Regions from separate parts of the Exiguobacterium sp. SH5S13 genome, predicted to be linked through region 4. Evidence: riboswitches for the same ligand, from Rfam matches in the RefSeq annotation. Region 4 holds a riboswitch; each other region holds the start of a gene.
What was found. Region 4 has a riboswitch for S-adenosylmethionine ahead of msrA (peptide-methionine (S)-S-oxide reductase MsrA). Riboswitches for the same ligand answer to the same signal wherever they lie in the genome.

Region 1 (4,929 bases), on a different contig from region 4:
CGGCGGTCTGATCGCCCTACTTAGCTCGTCGAACCGTGAGACGACGAAACAGTCGCTCACGAATGCGAAGTCGTCTGTCGGCGGTCTCGTCGACACGATCAAAGAAGATCCGGCCGGTAAAGCGTCTCAAGTCATCGAGCAAGTGAAATCGGCGTCAGGTATGATTCAAGAAGTGTCGACCGATGTGCAAAACGTCTATGAAAAAGTTGTCGGTGAAGTCGACACGGTCAAAGAAGACGTGAACAAAGTCGTCGAGACGGCCCAGGAAACAAAATCAGATTTGCAAGATATTGGTGAGAAAGTCGTCGAGGCGAAAGATACAGCACTCGGCAACGAGAACGCAACAAACGAAAATAAACCACAAGCATAATAAAAAAACGACCTTTCTCGCGAAAGGTCGTTTTTTTATGCTTATGCGAAACGTTTTGCGCCTTCTTCAAGCAATGCCGCTTTGTCCGTCTGCTCCCATGGGAGTTCAACGTCTGTGCGACCAAAGTGTCCGTAAGCTGCTGTCTGTCTGTAGATCGGGCGACGAAGGTCGAGCATCTTGATGATGCCGGCCGGACGAAGGTCGAAGTTCTCACGAATGAGTTCAACGAGTTCAGTCTCGCTCAATTTACCAGTGCCGAACGTGTCCACCGCGATTGAAACCGGGTGTGCGACACCGATCGCGTATGCAAGTTGAACTTCCGCTTTGTCAGCAAGTCCAGCTGCAACGAGGTTTTTCGCCACGTAGCGGGCCGCGTATGCTGCCGAACGGTCAACTTTGGTAGGATCTTTACCTGAGAACGCACCACCGCCGTGGCGAGCATATCCACCGTATGTGTCGACGATGATTTTACGTCCTGTAAGACCTGCATCACCTTGTGGTCCACCGATGACAAAACGGCCAGTCGGGTTGATGAAGTACTTTGTCTCGGCATCGATGAGTTCAGCCGGGATGACTGCTGCGATCACGTGTTCTTTAAGGTCCGCTTGGATTTGCTCGAGCGTGATGTCTTCTGCGTGTTGCGTCGAGATGACGATCGTATCGATACGGACCGGGTTGTTGTCTTGGTCGTATTCAACAGTTACTTGCGTCTTACCGTCTGGACGAAGGTAAGTGAGCGTTCCGTTTTTGCGGACTTCTGCCAAGCGACGTGACAATTTGTGAGCGAGTGAGATTGGGAGCGGCATGAGTTCAGGTGTCTCGTTCGTTGCATAACCGAACATGAGGCCTTGGTCACCGGCACCAATCGCATCGATTTCTTCGTCAGTCATTTGACCTTCACGAGCTTCGAGCGCTTGGTCGACACCGAGTGCGATGTCTGCTGACTGCTCGTCGATTGCTGTGAGTACAGCACAAGTCTCAGCGTCAAAACCATATTTGGCGCGCGTGTAGCCGATCTCACGAACAGTTTCACGTACAACTTTCGGGATATCCACGTAAGTCGATGTCGTGATTTCACCAGCTACGAGCACGAGACCTGTCGTGACAGACGTCTCAGCCGCAACGCGGGCGTTTGGATCTTCAGCCAAAATTGCATCCAAAATCGCATCTGAGATTTGGTCACAAATTTTATCCGGATGTCCTTCAGTGACGGACTCCGAAGTGAAAAGTCGACGGTTCAAGTTTGACATTTCGAAAAACCTCCTATTAATAAGGGTGATGTGTGGACGGTACTCGTTCCCCTTACGCGTTGCTTTGGGACGGTAATGAAAAAAACCTTTCGCCACGTTCAATGGGAAAGGTTGAATCGTTCTTCCTTACCCTCTTATCGTTCGAAGCTGTCGCTTCGCTTCAGGATAGCACCTTTTCCGAAAAAGACTACAGGATCGGACGGTTGCTGGGCTTCGTAGGGCCTTGTTCCCTCCACCGCTCAGAATAAGAGTATCCGTTACGAACACCATCATATAAATGCCATACCGTTCTGTCAAGCGTATCTGCTTAATTTGTAAATTTCTTCGTAATCACGGAAATCATTTATGTTTGTGAAATATCAAACATTTTTTTGACGGTTTCCGTTTTTTCACTCCCCGCTTATACAGAATATGTTAGAATGTCTTTGTAAGAAAGCGCTTACTTTAAAGGGTAAAGAAATGCTTGTTTTCGATTAGTGTGTCACATATAATGAAAATGTCATACTAATTAAACGCGGAAGTATGCGGATTTCATCCACATCTATTTAGGGGAAAGGTGGGATTCAGGATGGCGACTACGCTCCTGAAAATCGAAGAATTAATTAAGGGTGCCGATGTATTACGGAACTTAACGGTTCCAGAACTGGTGGAAGAAGCCATTCGTAACGGTGAAGGCGTACTGACGAAAGACGGGGCTTTATCGGTCAGTACAGGGAAATTCACAGGACGGTCACCGAAAGACAAATTCGTCGTCCAAGATGAAGTCAGCAACTCGTTAGTGGACTGGGGGCCGATCAATCAGCCGATCGCAGAAGAAAAGTTCACCGCTCTTCTCGACAAAGTCCTCACCCATCTCGAGACGAAACAGAAGCTGTATTATCTCGAAGCTTCGGCTGGAGCTGACGAGCACTACACGCTACCTGTACGCGCCATCACCGAGTACGCGTGGCACAGCTTGTTCGCGAAGCAGTTGTTCTTGCGAGAGTGGCCGACGAGAGCTGCGTTTGACCCGTTCACGGTCATTTATGCACCGAGCTACAAGGCCGACCCAACAGTTGACGGGACGCACTCAGAAACATTTATCCTCGTCTCGTTCGCCAAACGTACCATTCTGATCGGGGGAACAGAATACGGCGGCGAAATTAAAAAATCGATTTTCTCGGTCATGAACTTCCTATTACCTGAACAGCACGTCTTGTCGATGCATTGCTCGGCCAACGTCTCGGACGCCGGGGAGACGGCGCTCTTCTTCGGACTATCGGGCACGGGAAAGACGACGCTATCGGCCGATATGGAACGGCATCTCATCGGTGACGATGAGCACGGTTGGTCACCAGACGGCATCTTCAACATCGAAGGCGGTTGCTACGCCAAGACGATCAACTTGTCGCGTGAGAACGAACCTCAAATTTATGACGCCATCCGTTTCGGATCGTTGATCGAAAACGTCATCTTGAACGAAGACCGCTCACCCGACTACAAAAACATCTCGCTCACCGAAAATACGCGAGCAGCTTATCCGATTCAATACATCGATAACGCGATGCTCCCTTCACGGGCCGGTCACCCGAACACGATCGTCTTCTTGACGGCCGATGCTTACGGGGTGCTCCCGCCGATCAGCAAGTTGACGAAAGAGCAGGCGATGTATCACTTCCTATCTGGCTACACATCAAAACTAGCCGGGACGGAGCGCGGCGTGACCGAGCCACAAGCAACGTTCTCGACTTGCTTCGGCTCACCGTTCTTGCCGCTCGCCCCGGAACGATACGCCGACATGCTCGGCAAGTTGATCGAACAGCATAACGTCGACGTCTACCTCGTCAACACGGGTTGGACCGGCGGGGCTTACGGTGAAGGGTCGCGTATGAAGCTCAGCTACACACGGACCATGGTGAACGCCGCGATCAACGGTCAATTGCGTGACGTCGACACTGTGAAGCACGACATCTTCAACGTCGACATCCCAGTCCATATCGACGGCGTCCCACAAGACGTGCTCAACCCACGTGACACTTGGAAAGATACGGCTCATTACGATGTCGAAGCGCGAGCGCTCGCCTTGAAGTTCCAACAAAACTTTAAACGATTCACGAAAGCGAGTGAGAAGGTCATCGCGGCCGGCCCAATCGTCTTCTAACTCAAAATGACTAGTACCCCGCTCGGGTACTAGTCATTTTTTCTTGCAATCGCCAACATCCAATCCATCGCTCGGTCCGTCGTCTTCCATTTTTCCCAGAACGGGAGCTGATGGGCGAACGGCAAGATCCAAAGCTCTGCTTGCGAACCGATCTTGTCGGCGAGGGCGGTCGCATGACGAAGCCGGACTTGCTCGTCGTCCGTCCCATGAATGAGTAGCGTCGGCGCCTGCCAGTCTTTGAAGAGCGGAGACCGTTCGACATACGCCTCATGGACCGCCGCCGGGTCTCCCCCGGTCATCCGGCGCAACATCTTCCGCATCGAACGCTGTTCTTCATACGTCCATTCCAAATTCGTCACACCCGCCCACGACGTGACCGACGTGACGGGACGTTTTGATGCGAGCGACAACGCCATCATGCCGCCCCGGGAAAAGCCGAGGGCGTGGATCGTCTCGTGCGTCCGGCTAACGCGGTCATACAGAGACACGACGTCCTCTAAGTCGGCGCCTCCGAAATCCTCTTTTCCGGTTCCCCCGTGGTTCCCGCGATAGACCGGCGCCACGACATGGAACCCTTTCGCCGCGAATTGCATTAGCCGAGGCAACCGGACGTCACCAATCCTCCCGGTGCCGCCTCGTAAATAAAACAGCACCTGGCCGTTCGGGCGTTTTGGCGTGATCGTGTAGGCGACGACTTCTTCCCCGTCACTCGTCTCGTACCAACCTCGATGAACGGGGTATCCCGCATAAGGAGGCAGGACGTCGACTCGATCAAACCAACTTTTTGTCATGGAGTACTTTCATCGTTTCGGGCAACACTTTATCTTTCATCATGAAACTGTAGCGGCCGTTACGGAGCAGGTTCGTCGGTAACGTGTCCAACAAGACGGCCCCGTCGGTCTCATCGACGGCCGGATGATCCTCGAACCGTTCGATTTCCGCAAAATAAATATTTTTGATGACGGTGTCACCACGCCCGAGCACCCGGTACTGCCCTAAATAATGGAGCGTCTTGACGACACCTCCCGTCTCCTCGTACACTTCCCGAATCGCCGCGTCGTCTTCGTGTTCTCCGGGTTCGACTTTCCCTCCCGGAAATTCGAGTCCGCGCTGCTTATGCTTCGTGAGCACCCATTTGTCCGCATAGCGGGCGACGACCCAGACGTGAA
Region 2 (4,929 bases), on a different contig from region 4:
TCGATGATAAAGCGGTTGCGTGGATGCTCCTGACACTCTTTCGAGCATGAACGCATCTGTTTCGGCTCACACTCTTCACAACAGAAGTGTTGTTTATTGCACTCCGGGTTGGCACAATTAACGTAACGGGTCGTCTTCGTTCCGCAGTGCATACACGCTGAAACGACTGACGGATTGACCGTGTTGACCGGGACGTTGATGCGCTCGTCAAAGACGTAAAGCTCGCCGTCCCAGTTTTCACCTTGCGTCGCTTCGTCCTTGCCGTACATGGCGACGCCGCCTTTTAAGTGGAAGATGTTGTCGTGACCTTGGTCACGCATATATGCGGTAAATTTCTCGCAACGGACGCCTCCGGTACAGTACGTGAGAAGTGTTTTCCCTTCGTAGAGGTCTTTGTTCTCCTCGAGCCAGTCTGGCATGTAACGAGAAGCCTCTACGTCGATTTTGATCGCATTTTTGAAGTGACCAAGATCGTACTCGTAGTTGTTACGAACGTCGAGGATGACGACATCATCGCGATTCATCATCTCTTTCCATTCTTCCGGTTCGAGATACGCACCGTGTTGTTTAGGCACGTCGAACTCGCCATCAAAGCGCCACGTCACGAGCTCTTGTTTGTGACGGACAAAGATTTTCTTGAAAGCATGCTCTTCGACTTCATCGATTTTGAACTCGATGTCGCTGAAGTATGGATCGGCTTTCAAGTCGTTCATGTACTGTTCGGTTTGTTCCCAAGTGCCCGAGCACGTCCCGTTGATTCCTTCGGAAGAAATCAAGATACGTCCTTTGATCCCGAGGTCCTTACAATACTTGAGGTGTTGTTGTGTCAGTGTTTCTGGGTCCTCGATGTTGACGTACTTATAGTACAGTAAGACCCGCATTGGTTTTGTTTCCATGTTATTGCTCCCCTGTGTTCAGTTTTTTGCAGGAAAACGAACGTTGGGTTGTGTCGTTCGACGAATGAACTTGCCTGCAACCACAAGTCCATTATTATATGATAGATATCACAGTGAAATTTCGCAAATACTTTTTATTTTTTTTTGAGGAGGGCAGGGGGATGCGTCCTCTTGAACGAATTCGGGTAAAAGGTAGTAACGAAAGCCGAAGGTGGAAACTGAGATGCTCACATCACTACAACAATATATATTGAACATCATCGAATGGCTCCAAGGACTGCCGGGAGGTCCTTGGGCTGGACTCGGAGCCCCGTTCCTAGAAGCGATTTTCCCGTTTCTCCCGCTCGTCTTGATCATCTCGGCGAACGCTGCCACGTATGGCTTCTGGCTTGGTGTTCTCTTGTCATGGATCGGCAGTTTGGCAGGGACGCTCCTCGTGTTCGCCGCCGTCCGATACGTGTTCCGCAAACCGATGACGCGTTGGCTCGAAAAACATAAACAGGGTGTCTATTGGCTCGATCGCATCAACCATATGAGTCCAATCTCGCTCGGATTCTTATATTCGTTGCCGTTCATCCCGGTCAGTTTGATCACGTACTTACTCGCCTTGATTCAAATGCCGCTCCGAACGTTCGTATTGGCGGCCGGATTCGGGAAACTGCTCGTCGTCATCATCTTCTCGGTCATCGGTGATCAGTGGCAAGAGTTCATCCAAAGCCCGTTCCGCTTATCGATGCTCGGCCTGCTCTTGCTCGTATTGTGGGCGATCAGTCGCGGTCTCGAAGAACTTCTCAAACGGCGCGCTTTCAAAAAACGGAACGAAGAGCTCAAACGTAAACGTGAAGCAAGAACATAAAAATCCTCGAAGGCGGCCGCCTTCGAGGATTTTTGCTTAGTTGGTTTTTTTGAAACGTGGGAAGTTGAAGACGATCGCCAAGCCTCCGCAAATGAACAGGAGGAACGGATAGAACATATACGGGACGAGGGCGGGGGACGCCGTGTTCGTCAACTCGGCGGCGATGAGGAGCTGCGCCCCGTAAGGCAGAAGTCCTTGTACCCCGCACGAGAAGATGTCGAGTACGCTCGCTGACTTTTTCCGTTCGATGTCATACGTATCGGCGATATTCGCGGCAAGCGGGCCTGCTACGAGAATCGAGATCGTATTGTTCGCCGTCGCGACGTTCGTCGCACTGACGAGCCCGGCGATGCTCCATTCCGCACCAGCCCGGCGCTGAATCCGTGACGTGAGTGCATCTCGTAAATAGGTGAGTCCACCGTTATGCGAGATGAGCCCGACGAGTCCGCCCATGAATAACGTCAAGAGCGAGATCTCGGCCATGCCCATCATACCGTCGGCCATCGCCGTAACGTAAGACGTGACGGCCAAGCTTCCGTCAATCAGTCCGATGATGCCAGCGAGCGCGATGCCGCCGAGCAAAACGAGGATGACGTTCAGTCCGGTCAAGGCGAGGACGATGACGGCGAGATACGGAATCAATTTGTACCATTCGAACGCGGCCACTTCAATCGTCGATTCTCCACTTGAGAGAACGGCTAACAGGACGGTCGTGATGATTGCGGCCGGGAGCACGATCCAAAAGTTGGTCCGGAACTTGTCACGCATGTTCGTCCGCTGTGTCCGGACGGCGGCGATTGTCGTATCTGAGATGAATGACAAGTTGTCTCCGAACATGGCCCCGCCGACAACGGCCGCGGCCGCGATCGCGATATTGACCCCGCTCTCTTGATGGATGCCGAGCGCGATTGGGGCGAGCGCGGCAATCGTACCGGTCGATGTGCCCATCGCCATCGAGATGAAGGCAGCGATGACGAACAATCCGCTCAGTAAGAGTGACGGCGGCAGGAACGTCAACGCCGCATTGACCGTCGCGTCAATCGCACCGATTGCACCGGCGACGGTCGAGAACGCGCCAGCGAGCAGGAAGATGAATATCATGATCAAGATACCTGGATTACCGGCGCCTTGGGCGATACGTTCGACGGTCTGTGTGACGCTTCCTTTCGTCATCATCGCGGCGACAATTAAAGCGATCAACGCCGCGATCAGCACCGGGAACTTGTAAAAGTCACCATAATAAATACCTGCCCCGATAAAGAAGACGAGGAAGACGAGCAAGGGCAAGAGCGCCCATTTGTTAGCTGTTGGTTGTTCCAATCGATTCACCTCATTTCAAAGAATAGAAAAAAAGAGCCTTCCGAAAAAGGCTCTCTCTGTAAGAGACACCCTTTTCATCTTTCGAGCAGAACGCTCGCTGGATTTGGCACAGGTTACCCGCTGCCGAGACATCTAAGGGCCAGTCCCTCCGTCTCTCTTGATAAAAAGTCGTCATGATGTAGTTGTTAGACACGTTTCCTAACGTACCTGTTTCAAATCGGGTTGTCAACAGAAATCCCCCTGCGCCAGTGGACGCGGGGGGAAGTCATGTCGTCAAAAAGTTGTAATGGGCGACGCGGTTACGACCGGCGTACTTGCCGCCGACGTAAAGGGCCCGGTCAGCGTTACGGATCGTATCGTCAAGCCGTTTGTCGCCGAACGCTTGAATCGTATCGACACCGATCGAGGCGGTCACGGGAATATCGACCCCATCGACACGGAACGGCTTATCTTCAATTTTCTGCCGAATCCGTTCGGCGATATCGACGGCTTGGTCGACGTCGCAATGATTGAGCAGCAAGATGAACTCCTCGCCCCCGTAACGGGCCGCAAAGTCATCGGTCCGGAGCATTTGCCGGATTCGCCGCCCGAACTCTTGGAGCACGCTGTCTCCGACTTGGTGACCGTGCGTGTCATTGATTTTTTTAAAGAAGTCGATGTCGAGCATCGCGACCGAGATCGGGTACATCGAGCCGTCCGAGATTTGTTGAATCCCATACTCGTAGAACGCGCGCGCATTGGCGAGCAGCGTCAAGCTATCGGTGCGGCTTTCCGTGTATAGGCGGTCGCGCTCGTGGCATCGGCTGATCGTTCGGTTGAACGATTTCAACAGTTTTACCATCTCGTTTTGAATGATGGGGGGATAGCCATAGACGTGTTCACCAATCATGACGATACGTGTGCGAATCCCGTCAATCTCTTCTGACTGGACCGAGATGAAGCTGTGGTAATCGTCATGAAACGCATCTGACAACGCTGCGTCCCATTCGAAGCGCATCTCATAATCGACAGACTTGGCGTGTGGATGGCGCGCTTCCATCAAGTCGAAGACGAGTGGACGGTCGATCGGCTGTCGCGTCAACAAATCGAAATAGAGCGTTCGGTCGAACAGGACGAACTCGACAAACCCTTTATCATATTGGTTGAGGCGCTCACATTGACTCAAGAACACTTCAATCGCCTGGGCCTCGCTTTGAGATAGGGAGACGGCCTCTTTCGCTTCATCGTACTGTTCGATCAATGACTTGAACGCGTCTTGGCGCCCTTTTTGAATCATCAACCGCTTAATAAAGAACGTGAGGGCGGCCGCGATGCTGCTGACGACGAGCAAGTTCGTCTCACGGAAGAACGACGCGGCGAAGATGAAGACCAAACTGACGATGTATGTGTAAAACGCGATGCTCAAAAAATCACGGACCGGGATATCGACGCGGAACCACCAGCCGACCTGATACTTCTGGACGACCGTGTTCAAAATTATGGCAATGATCAGACCGACGAGCGGAACGAACGAATCCTGCGAATAGAAGCCAAGACCAGTTTCACCTCCGAGGGCCAAGTAAACACTTGCCGGGATGGCGATTTCTAAAAATGACGTGATCGCGTTCCAAGGATAAGTGAACCGAAAGCGGCGGAGCGCGACGCGCGGTTTTAGGTTGGCGAACTGAAAGACGAGAAGTCCGATTTGGTTGACGAGGAGCGCCGTCTCAAAATCAAAGAATAAAAAGATGATGAGGACGATACTTTCTGAAAACGTGAAATAAATGCCTTTTCGTTCAATCGAGTCCATTTGGAAAATGACGACGAGCAGCGCGATCAAGATGAACGGAAGCGGCTCGATTGCCGGAATATCAAGAA
Region 3 (4,929 bases), on a different contig from region 4:
AGGACGGCACCGGCGCTTGAATGGACGTGAGGCGCGAAGGCGGCCGCGAGCGTCGGGATGTCGGCATGATTGTCGATGATCGGGACCCGGACGACCGCGTCCTCTTCCCAATACCCGAGTGCCTTGATGATCTCTTGCCCCGTGAAGACGACCTCACCGTTCACGGCATGGAGCTCGGAGATGACGTTGTTGTCGACCGTGTGCACATGGAGTGAACACGTCGCCGCAGTCTTGTTGAACACCTCGACGTGTAGCAACGTCTCAGCGGACGGTTTGCCAGTTTGTTCGCCAAGTAACCTGCCGGCCGCGTCGACGAGGACGAAATCGTCCGCGGTCCGTTTTCGTTTATCGCGTCCGCTCGCCGTGACGAGGAAGGTCAGCGGGTCGTCGGAGACACGAATCGCCAAATTGCCACTCGTTCCGGGGAACCAGTCGCGCGCGGCGAGTTCGTCTTTAATGTCGGCGAGTTCAAGCCAACGTGCGGTCACGCTCATACGTGCACCTCCTTCATGTGATGGGTGATGTCGTCGAACGTCTCGAACGGGGCGTAGGCGATGCCTTCTGCTTCACAGAGCGTGATGAGTTGCCCACGGGCGTAGACGAAATCGGCCCGTTTGGCGATCTCGAAGTCGGTCACCGAGTCACCGATGACGATCAAGCGATCAACGGGATCGACGATCGTCCGGGCGATTGTCGGTTTGCAGCAACCACAATCATTCGTGCAATGCGCGTCACAGGCGTAGGGCCAGTCGACGCGTACCGTCTCGCCCGAGAAGTCGGCGACGTTACAGTAGATGTGGTCCGGCGCGACGTGGTCTTGCAAGATCGGGTACACGAAAAAGTCCATGCCGCCGCTGACGACGTCGAACTTCCAAACTTGTTGCCGGACTTCTGCCAAAAACGTCGAGAAACCTTGGCGCAAGGTGATGCGGTCCAGCAAGTAGTCACGGTACGCCGAAGCGTCAGCGCTCGGCAACAGCTGGAACATCTGTCCGACCCCGGAGCGGATCGAGATGTCTTGAGCGAGCACGTCGTCTTTGAGCGCGTGCCATTCGGGCGGTGCGAACGCCCGCATCAAAGCGATGATGTTGTCCTCGGCCGTGATCGTCCCGTCGAAGTCACACAAGATGTGAATCGTCATTGTTTTGACCACGCCTTTAGCGCGGCCTCGAGCTCGTTCGTCTGGCTCGCCACGCCCACTACTTGCTCAATCGCTTGTCGGAACGCCCGGGCCCCGGCAGCCGCGCCGTCTGGGTGACCGTGGATGCCGCCGCCGGCGTTGATGACGACGTCTGTGCCGAAATCACGGATGATGTCCGGGACGAGCCCCGGATGGATGCCGGCCGACGGGACCGGTAGAATCGGCTTCGCCCAGTGCGGCCGAGCACTGCTATCCCGAATCGCGAACGCCTCATCGGACGGTGTCGCGAGTGAACCGTATGGGGACGGGAACAGCGTCAAGTCGGCCCCCGCGAGGCGGAACAATTTCCCGAGCAAGAGCGAGTGGCTGATCGAGCCGGTCAAGGCGCCGGCGAACGCCGGATGCGCCAAAATCGGGACGTTAATTGTTGGATCGCTCGCGAGTTCGCGGAGTGTGTCGAGCCCGTATGTATAGACGTTGAACAACAGTGCCGTCGCGCCCGCCTCGATCAAGCGGAGCGCTTGGTCACGTAGCCCGAACACCGGACCGCTGAGCGTGATGGCATAGAGCGAACGTTTCCCGGTCGTTTCGAACTGTTCTTGGATGACGGCCGCCCCGATTTTAGCTCGTTCAAGCGACGGAGTGAGCGGATTATCGTATAGGATTTCATCATCTTTGACGATGTCGATGCCGCCGGCGAGCTGGTCTCGAAGTTGCTGTTCTAAGAAGCGTAAATCACGGCCGATGATCCCTTTAAAGATGCTCATGACGAGCGGGCGATCATGGACGTCGAGCAACTCACGAACGCCTTGAACACCGAACTTTGCTCCGGGGAATTCAGACGCAAGCGTTTCGGGTAACGTCAAGTCGATCAAGCGTACCGAGTCATCGAGCGATAATTTCCCGAACGTCGTCGTCAAGATGGATGAGAAGTCGGGCGTGACGTTATGGAGCGGATAACGGATTGTGAAGCGACTCGTCGTTTCCGTGTGCGTCGTTGAGACGACCTCGCCCCGATACGCCTTTAATTGTTCTTGCTCTAGGTGGGGCAGTTCCGTCCATGTGCCGACGGTCAGTTCAAGGGCGATTTTCTCGGCGACAGTCGCGACGCGGTTCGTCCGGCTGATTTCATATGTGGCAGTAATACTCATGTTCGTTCCTCCTTCCGGTCAAACAAAAAATGACCCCATGCCGAGGCAAGAGGTCATCATAAAAAAATGAACTCTTATCTCTCAGCTTACGCTGCAAGAATTAGCACCGTGCCCAATCGGGTCGGTTGCTGCGACATCATCGGGCTTGTCCCCTCCGTCTGCTCTTGATAAGAATGTATTTTGAAGTTGTGAAATTTAATTGAATTTTGTCACACAATATCCGGTTCGTCAATTCCTTTTTTTGAGAAAAAATAGTTGAATTCATTGTTTCTATATATGCCCGGGAAAAGACAACACCGGGTCCGAAAATTGACGTTGACAACTTGGTGCTCGAGTAAGTAACATTCATCACAACAAGTTCACACAATCGAATATGACACTCTTATCGCGAGTTGGCAGAGGGAATTGGCCCGATGACGCCGCAGCAACCGACCAGTAGGCACGGTGCTACATCCACCAGACATACGTCTGACAGATGAGAGGAACAACCGTTACGGCTGTGCCTCTTTCTCGCGGAGAAAGGGGCTTTTTTTGTGGGGAATATACCGAAAGGGGAAACAGACATGGCTTATCAACCATTTACAGAACAGACAGTCGTCGAGCACGTCAGAACGTTAGGGTTACTCGAAGATGGGGGCATCGCGCATTGCGAGGAGATCGGGGACGGCAACTTGAACCTCGTCTTCCGCATCCGTCAAGGCGAAACGAGCCTCATCGTCAAGCAGGCGCTACCGTATGCGAAAGTCGTCGGAGAGAGTTGGCCGCTCACACTTGAACGGGCGTGGATCGAGCAGCTCGCGTTGCGCGAATTCGCTAGCGTCGTCCCGCGTTTCGTCCCGGTCGTTCTCGGCAGTGACCGGACGCTCGCCTACACGATTTTAGAGGACTTGTCCGACTTTGATATCGTCCGGACGGGCTATTTGGAAGGGAAAACGTATCCTGAACTCGCCCGTCACATCGGTGAGTTTTTAGGACAGACGTTGTTTGAGACGTCAGACTATACGGCCGGCCCGATTGAGAAGAAGCGGAAAGAACGGGATTACTACAACCCGGAACTGTGCGACATCACTGAAAAACTGATCTTCACCGATCCGTACAAAGATGCCGAATCGAACAACATCGAAACCGCGCTCCGTCAGGACGTCGAAGCGCTTTGGCGTGACCAGAAATTGAAAGTGGAGGTCACGAAACTGAAAGTCGGTTTCGTCACGAAACACGACGCGCTCTTGCACGGAGACTTACATACAGGCAGTATCTTCGCGACGCAACAAGAGACGAAAGTCATCGATCCAGAGTTCGCTTTTTACGGACCGTTCGGCTTTGACATCGGGCAAATCGTCGCCCATTTGACGCTATCGACGTTCCATGACCCACTCAAACGGTTCGAACGGTTCACGGACGTATTGACGGTATGGGAGACGTTTGAGAAGACGTTCCGGACGAAGTTTGAGACGGCGGTCGAACCGTTCAACACGGACGGATTCGTCGATGAGCTACTTCAAACCATCTTTAGCGACACGATCGGCTATGCCGGATGCGAACTGATTCGCCGCGCCATCGGCCTCGCCGGAGTCGCTGACCTCGAGACGTTACCGGAAACGGTCCGGCTCGAGCGGAAACGGGAAGCGCTCACGCTCGGCACGACGCTCATTAAACAGCGCCACGATATCCGTTCGATCGATGATTTAGTGACGCTGTTAGCGGGGGTACGCGTATGACAGTCCAAAACATTCGCTTCGACCCGAACCGGGACGAGCTCGTCATTTTAGACCAAACGTTACTGCCCCATGAAGAGCGGTACGTGACGATCGCGACGCTCGAACAGGCGGAGCACGCCATCGAGACGTTACAAGTCCGAGGCGCGCCGGCCATCGCCTATTTCGGCGCATTCGTGCTCGCGAAAGAAGCGGTCCGCCTCCAGGATGACCCGGACTTCACACGCCGGCTCGACCTCGTCGGCCGTCGATTGATCGCGACCCGTCCGACGGCGGTCAATCTGCAAAACGTGATCGAGTCGCTTCTCGGATTCAACGTCGGAGACGACTTTGAAAGAATCGCGACTGACATCAAACATCGGGCCATCGCGCTGTTCGAGCGAGACGTCGACACGTATCGGGCCATCGGGGAGCATGCGCTCACGGTGCTGCCGGCAGGGGGGAACGTCTTGACGATCTGTAACGCCGGGGCGATCGCGACGTCGCGTTACGGGACTGCGCTCGCGCCGTTTTACGTCGGGAAAGAGCGAGGTATCGCGTTTAACGTCTTCGCTTGTGAGACGCGGCCGCTCCTCCAAGGGGCACGCCTGACCGTCTGGGAGCTCGACCGGGCCGACATCGACGTCACGCTCATCACCGACAATATGGCCGCTTGGACGATTCAGGCGAAAGGAGTCGACGCCATCATCGTCGGCGCTGACCGCATCACACGGACGGGTCACGTCGCCAATAAGATCGGCACGCTCCAGCTCGCCGTCCTGGCTAAACATTACGGGATCCCGTTTTACGTCGCGGCCCCGCACTCGACGTTTGATTTAACGGCGGACGATGTGATTCAAATCGAGGAGCGGAGCGCGCTAGAAGTGACCCATATCGGCGGACAACCGACGGCGCCGGTCGGGATCACCGTCTTTAACCCGGC
Region 4 (4,929 bases):
GTGTTTTTTTCAAGAGGCCGCTCGCACAGAAACTACAGCCGATGTTGCACCCGACTTGTGTCGTCACACAGACGGAACGTCCATACTTATGGCGCATGAGCACCGTTTCGATATAATGCCCGTCGTGCAGTTTAAGTAAGAATTTGACCGTGCCGTCACCCGCTTCTTGTTTGACGAACAGTTCTTGTGTCGTCAGCGCATAGTTCGCCTCAAGCTGTTCGCGCACTTCGGGACGAACCGCGATCTCGTCGAGCCGTCTGACACGGTCGATGTAAAGCGAGTCCCATATTTGTCTGGCGTGGTAGGCACTGTATCCCCAAGATACGCAAGCGTCCGACAGCTGATCAAATGTCAGCCCATATATAGATGATTTCATTGTAATCTGTCCTTTCTTCAATCCGCATACGTACCATTGTAGCGGACGTGAGCGACAGGTGCAACGTTCTTACATAGGCGGGATCGGACGCGTCACGTGGCGTTCGAACGCGTAGGCGATGCGGATGAGGTCTCGTTCCGCATAGCTCGTACCCGTGAATGACAGCCCGAAAGGTGCCCCGCTCTGTTTGGGCTTATATGGGATCGTGACCGTCGGGTGCCCTGCCTTCGCCGCCATATCGTAATTCAAGTCGTGTGGCAACGCCAGGGCGTGAAGCGTTTGTTCCATCAATAAACGATCGAGGCCGTCCGTTTTCGCTTGCCGGACATCGGCTAAGCGTCGCTCGAGGTAGCTCGACTCGGTCAAACGCCCTGATAACTGATTCGCTTTCTCGAACGTAACTTGTCCGTGCGGGATCGTTTCCGGGTGACGCTTGTTCCAGTCCATCACGTCCTTGAGCGTTTCATATGGGAGCGCTGTCGTCGCCAAATACGCCTCAATCCCGAGCTTGAACTCATGGTAGAGGACGTCGCCTTGGTCAAGTCCGTCGTTTGACGGCAGGTCGACTTCGACGAGCTCGACCCCGCTCGCTTTGAGTAACGCCAGCGCTTCTTGATAGAGCGTCTGTTCTTCATCCGACAGTTCCGTCTTCACGAAACCGACGCGCATGCCGACGGCTTGACGTTCGTCGAGACACGTCCGGTACGGTGGACCGGCCGGCAGATGTGTCGTCGCCGGGTCCGAGCCGTCTTCCCCGCACATCGCTTCTAGTGCGAGCACCGCGTCGCGGAGCGTCCGCGCCATCGGACCTGCCGTATCTTGCGACCGCGAAATCGGGATGATCCCACTCCGGCTGATGAGCCCGACCGTCGGTTTGATGCCGACGATGCCGTTATGGACGCTCGGATGGATGATCGACCCGCTCGTCTCGCTGCCGACGGCGAGCATCGTCAAGTTCGCCGCAACGGCAGCCGCCGAGCCAGAGCTCGAACCGCCGACGTCGAGATTGTCACCATACGGATTGAGCGTCTGGCCACCGACCCCGCTCCATCCGTTCGGCATGTCCTCCGTCAAAAAATTGGCCCATTCCGATAAGTTGGTTTTGCCGAGAATGACCGCCCCATGCTCACGGAGGCGGCGGACGAGTTCAGCGTCACGACCCGCAAAGTGATGCTCGAGCGCCACGGCGCCGGCAGTCGTCCTCATGAGTCCCGCCGTCTCGATGTTGTCCTTGAGTAAAACGGGAATACCGAGGAGTGGCAGCCGGTCTCCGCGTCGGTAGGCACGGTCGGCCGCCTCCGCCTCGAACAACGCGTCCGGGTTCACTTGGATGACCGCTTTCAGTTTATCGTTCAAGCTAGCGATCCGTGTCAAATAGTAGGCCGTCACGTCCCGGGCCGTGAACGTCCCTTCTTTATAGCCGCACTGTGCGGTCTCGATGTCTAGTTCAAATAAGTCTTGCATCCAATTCACTCCTTATAGGCAATGTTATTCGGTATTCGCTGAATGCATCGAATCCCCTTCTTTTTATCGCCATTGGATGTGCAACTTGATACACTAGAAGAAACGTTATTGGAGGTAGCCATGTCCCGCTCTTACATCCTTGTTTTACTGTCCGTGTTCGCCCTGTTCTTTCTACAATTGTTCGGGGATGATTTGCCGTGGGCATTCCCTGCGTCCATCGCCCTCATTATCTTGATTGTTGGTGCCACGCTATTTCAACTTCGGCGCACACCAAATCGTTGACGTTTAAACGAGACAGATGATATGATGCTGTCACCAACTACATATCGATATCTTGAGTGAACGAGAGACCTGGCTCTATGACTTCACAGCAACCTGCTTCGGCAAGGTGCTACTTCCAGCAAGGCATCGCCTTGGACGATATGACAAAACGCTCATGTCGATGACATGGGCGCTTTTTTTGGAATGAACATGAGGGGGATTTTATTTTGGAAAAAGCTACATTCGCAGGCGGTTGTTTTTGGTGCATGGTGACACCGTTCGAGGAACAGCCAGGCATCGAAGGCATCGTATCCGGCTATACGGGCGGACACGTCGACAATCCGACGTATAAAGACGTCAAGACAGGCACGAGCGGTCATTACGAGGTCGTCGAGATCACGTTCGATCCGTCTCAGTTCGCGTATGAGCGCTTGCTCGAACTGTATTGGATTCAGACTGACCCGACCGACGACGGCGGCCAGTTCCAAGACCGCGGGCAACAATATGCGCCCGCCATCTTCTATCATACGGAAGAACAACGCGTGAAAGCAGAACAGAGCCGCGACGCGCTCGCTGCGAGCGGAAAGTTCAAACAACCGATTGTGACGAAAATCTTACCGGCTGACGTCTTTTACCCGGCCGAAGACTATCATCAAGATTATCATAAAAAAAATCCGGCCCACTATAAAGCGGACCGGAAACAATCTGGCCGTGACGAGTTCATCGACCAGACGTGGACAAGCTGACAACGACGGGCCTCATACCCGTCGTTTTTTTAGCTCTTCGCGAGCCCTAACATAAAACCGGCGACCACGATCAGACCGATCCCCATAAACACGAAGACGCGTTCTTTCGACGTCTTTTCTTCTTTTAGCAAGTAAATGCCACCGAGTGTCGCGACGACGACGTTCAGTTGAGACAGTGCGAACGACGTGGCGATGCCGACTTCTCCGCTCGAGACGAACAACCCGAAGTTCCCGATCCCCCAGGCAAGCCCGGCGAAGATGTTCTTGAACGTCTTCGGATCAAACTTTTTCACATCTTTTTCACGAAGACTGAACAAGAGCGCGGCGATGAACATCCCGAGTGACTGCGGTAGGATGGCGGTGATGCCATCGACCTCAAAGTAGTTGGTGAGGACGGCGTACGTCACGTAACCGATGCTCGAAACGAGCAGCACGAGTAGCCCTTTTTTCAAAGCACTACTGCTGTCAGATTCTTTATGTTGTTGATATGACGTCATGACGGCCCCGATGATGATCAAGACGAGGGCCGAGAAGCCGAGCCATAGTTCAGTCGGCGTCTTCCAGTCCCCAAGGACGATGACCCCGAACAGTGATGTCCCGACAAGCTGCATCCCTGTACTGATTGGCATCGCTTTCGAGACGCTCAAAATTTGGAATGACTGGAATTGAAGGTATTGTCCGAGCGCCCAGAACACACCCGATATGAAACCAGTCACGATCGCGAGCGTCGTGAACTCTGGTTTGAAGACGAGCTCGATGACAGTCGCCATTACCATCGCGCCGATCGTCGTGCCGACCAATTGTTGAATCGGCTTGCCGCCGACAATAGATACGATAAGCGGGATACTCCCCCACATGAGTGCGGGCAGTAGCGCCAGCAAAATCATCTCCATATGTTGCACCTGCTTTCTTAATATAACATTCTGTCTGTTCTTCCCGGCTCTAGCGCCCAATAAACTTCAAAAATGATTTTCAAAGTTCTTTCGTTTTTCTTGTTGCCAAATCATTTATTAGAATGATATAATAATTTCCAACGGGGCATTAGCTCAGCTGGGAGAGCGCCACGCTGGCAGCGTGGAGGTCAGCGGTTCGAGCCCGCTATGCTCCATTCCTTAAGTCGGTCCACTGATGTGGACCGACTTTTTTCGTGTCCCCGCCTCGGTTTAAGTCGACACGAACCGGGTAATGATTGTAAGACATCATTTATCTTAAGGGGGACTTCCAATGAACCGAGCCGCTGTCGAAGAGACGATTTTGGCCGTGATCGATTGTATCCGAGCGAGCAATCATTGCTTCTCGAAATGTTTACAAGAAGAAGATCTGCTGATGGTCTCGGAATGCATCCGGTTGACGAAAGAATGCGCCGAAGTCGCCACGCTCACCTTGAACGCGCTCGAAACCGACTCGGCGTTCACAAGACCGATCGCGGCGCTCTGTGCGCAAGTGTGTGATACGTGTGCCGTCGAATGCGGGCGTCACTTGTACGACCATTGCCAACGTTGCTCTGAAGCTTGCTTGCGCTGCGCCGAGGCGTGCCGGCATCTCTCGGCCGCATGATCGCTTTCCCGTCTAACCTTGTGTTAGACTTTTTTTGTACAGATTTTTTGAGAAGAGAGGAACTTTTATGCCACATTCTATTCTAGCCATCGATGTCGAGACGGCCAATCGCGACAGTCGGAGCATCTGCTCTGTCGGTTGGAGTCTACTGACAGACGGTGAAGTCGTCGAGACGAACCAATGGCTCGTCAATCCTGAGGAAGACTTTGACCAAGGCAATATTCGCGTCCACGGGATTCGCCCGAGCGACGTCTGGGACGCCCCAGCATTACCCGAAGTGCTCGAACAGCTCTACCCGATTCTGAACGCCGTCGACGTCGTCATGGCCCATAACGCCGCGTTCGACATAGGCGCGCTCCGAAAAGCGATCGCCAAGTACGACTTGTTCTCTTTCCCGACGATTGAATACGGCTGTACCGTCAAGTTGTCCCGCAAGCTCTATCCGGGGCTACCGAACCATAAGTTGAACACGATGGCCGAGCATTTGAACGTTCCGTTCATCCACCACGATGCCGCCGAGGACGC

Region 1: linked by a shared signal. The riboswitch ahead of metK (methionine adenosyltransferase) and the one ahead of msrA (peptide-methionine (S)-S-oxide reductase MsrA) in region 4 are both predicted to bind S-adenosylmethionine.
Region 2: linked by a shared signal. The riboswitch ahead of EVJ30_RS10755 (Na+/H+ antiporter NhaC family protein) and the one ahead of msrA (peptide-methionine (S)-S-oxide reductase MsrA) in region 4 are both predicted to bind S-adenosylmethionine.
Region 3: linked by a shared signal. The riboswitch ahead of mtnK (S-methyl-5-thioribose kinase) and the one ahead of msrA (peptide-methionine (S)-S-oxide reductase MsrA) in region 4 are both predicted to bind S-adenosylmethionine.

The regions. Positions count from the first base shown of each region.
Region 1 is NZ_SJUS01000006.1:76,701-81,629, reverse strand. It holds gene EVJ30_RS05380 (YtxH domain-containing protein) at 1-370, shown strand, start outside; gene metK (methionine adenosyltransferase) at 412-1,620, opposite strand; SAM riboswitch class I at 1,752-1,871, opposite strand; gene pckA (phosphoenolpyruvate carboxykinase (ATP)) at 2,189-3,760, shown strand; gene EVJ30_RS05365 (alpha/beta hydrolase family protein) at 3,790-4,551, opposite strand; gene ytkD (RNA deprotection pyrophosphohydrolase) at 4,532-4,929, opposite strand, start outside.
Region 2 is NZ_SJUS01000020.1:19,871-24,799, forward strand. It holds gene trhO (oxygen-dependent tRNA uridine(34) hydroxylase TrhO) at 1-896, opposite strand, end outside; gene EVJ30_RS10750 (TVP38/TMEM64 family protein) at 1,120-1,752, shown strand; gene EVJ30_RS10755 (Na+/H+ antiporter NhaC family protein) at 1,789-3,072, opposite strand; SAM riboswitch class I at 3,144-3,239, opposite strand; gene EVJ30_RS10760 (GGDEF domain-containing protein) at 3,338-4,929, opposite strand, start outside.
Region 3 is NZ_SJUS01000022.1:50,804-55,732, forward strand. It holds gene EVJ30_RS11595 (methylthioribulose 1-phosphate dehydratase) at 1-494, opposite strand, end outside; gene EVJ30_RS11600 (2-hydroxy-3-keto-5-methylthiopentenyl-1-phosphate phosphatase) at 491-1,141, opposite strand; gene EVJ30_RS11605 (2,3-diketo-5-methylthiopentyl-1-phosphate enolase) at 1,138-2,292, opposite strand; SAM riboswitch class I at 2,364-2,466, opposite strand; SAM riboswitch class I at 2,672-2,774, shown strand; gene mtnK (S-methyl-5-thioribose kinase) at 2,856-4,010, shown strand; gene mtnA (S-methyl-5-thioribose-1-phosphate isomerase) at 4,007-4,929, shown strand, end outside.
Region 4 is NZ_SJUS01000029.1:239-5,167, reverse strand. It holds gene rlmN (dual-specificity RNA methyltransferase RlmN) at 1-376, opposite strand, end outside; gene EVJ30_RS13105 (amidase family protein) at 446-1,840, opposite strand; gene EVJ30_RS15310 (hypothetical protein) at 1,961-2,122, shown strand; SAM riboswitch class I at 2,167-2,266, shown strand; gene msrA (peptide-methionine (S)-S-oxide reductase MsrA) at 2,329-2,847, shown strand; gene EVJ30_RS13095 (GRP family sugar transporter) at 2,877-3,740, opposite strand; tRNA gene EVJ30_RS13090 (tRNA-Ala) at 3,883-3,955, shown strand; gene EVJ30_RS13085 (four-helix bundle copper-binding protein) at 4,072-4,404, shown strand; gene EVJ30_RS13080 (3'-5' exonuclease) at 4,472-4,929, shown strand, end outside.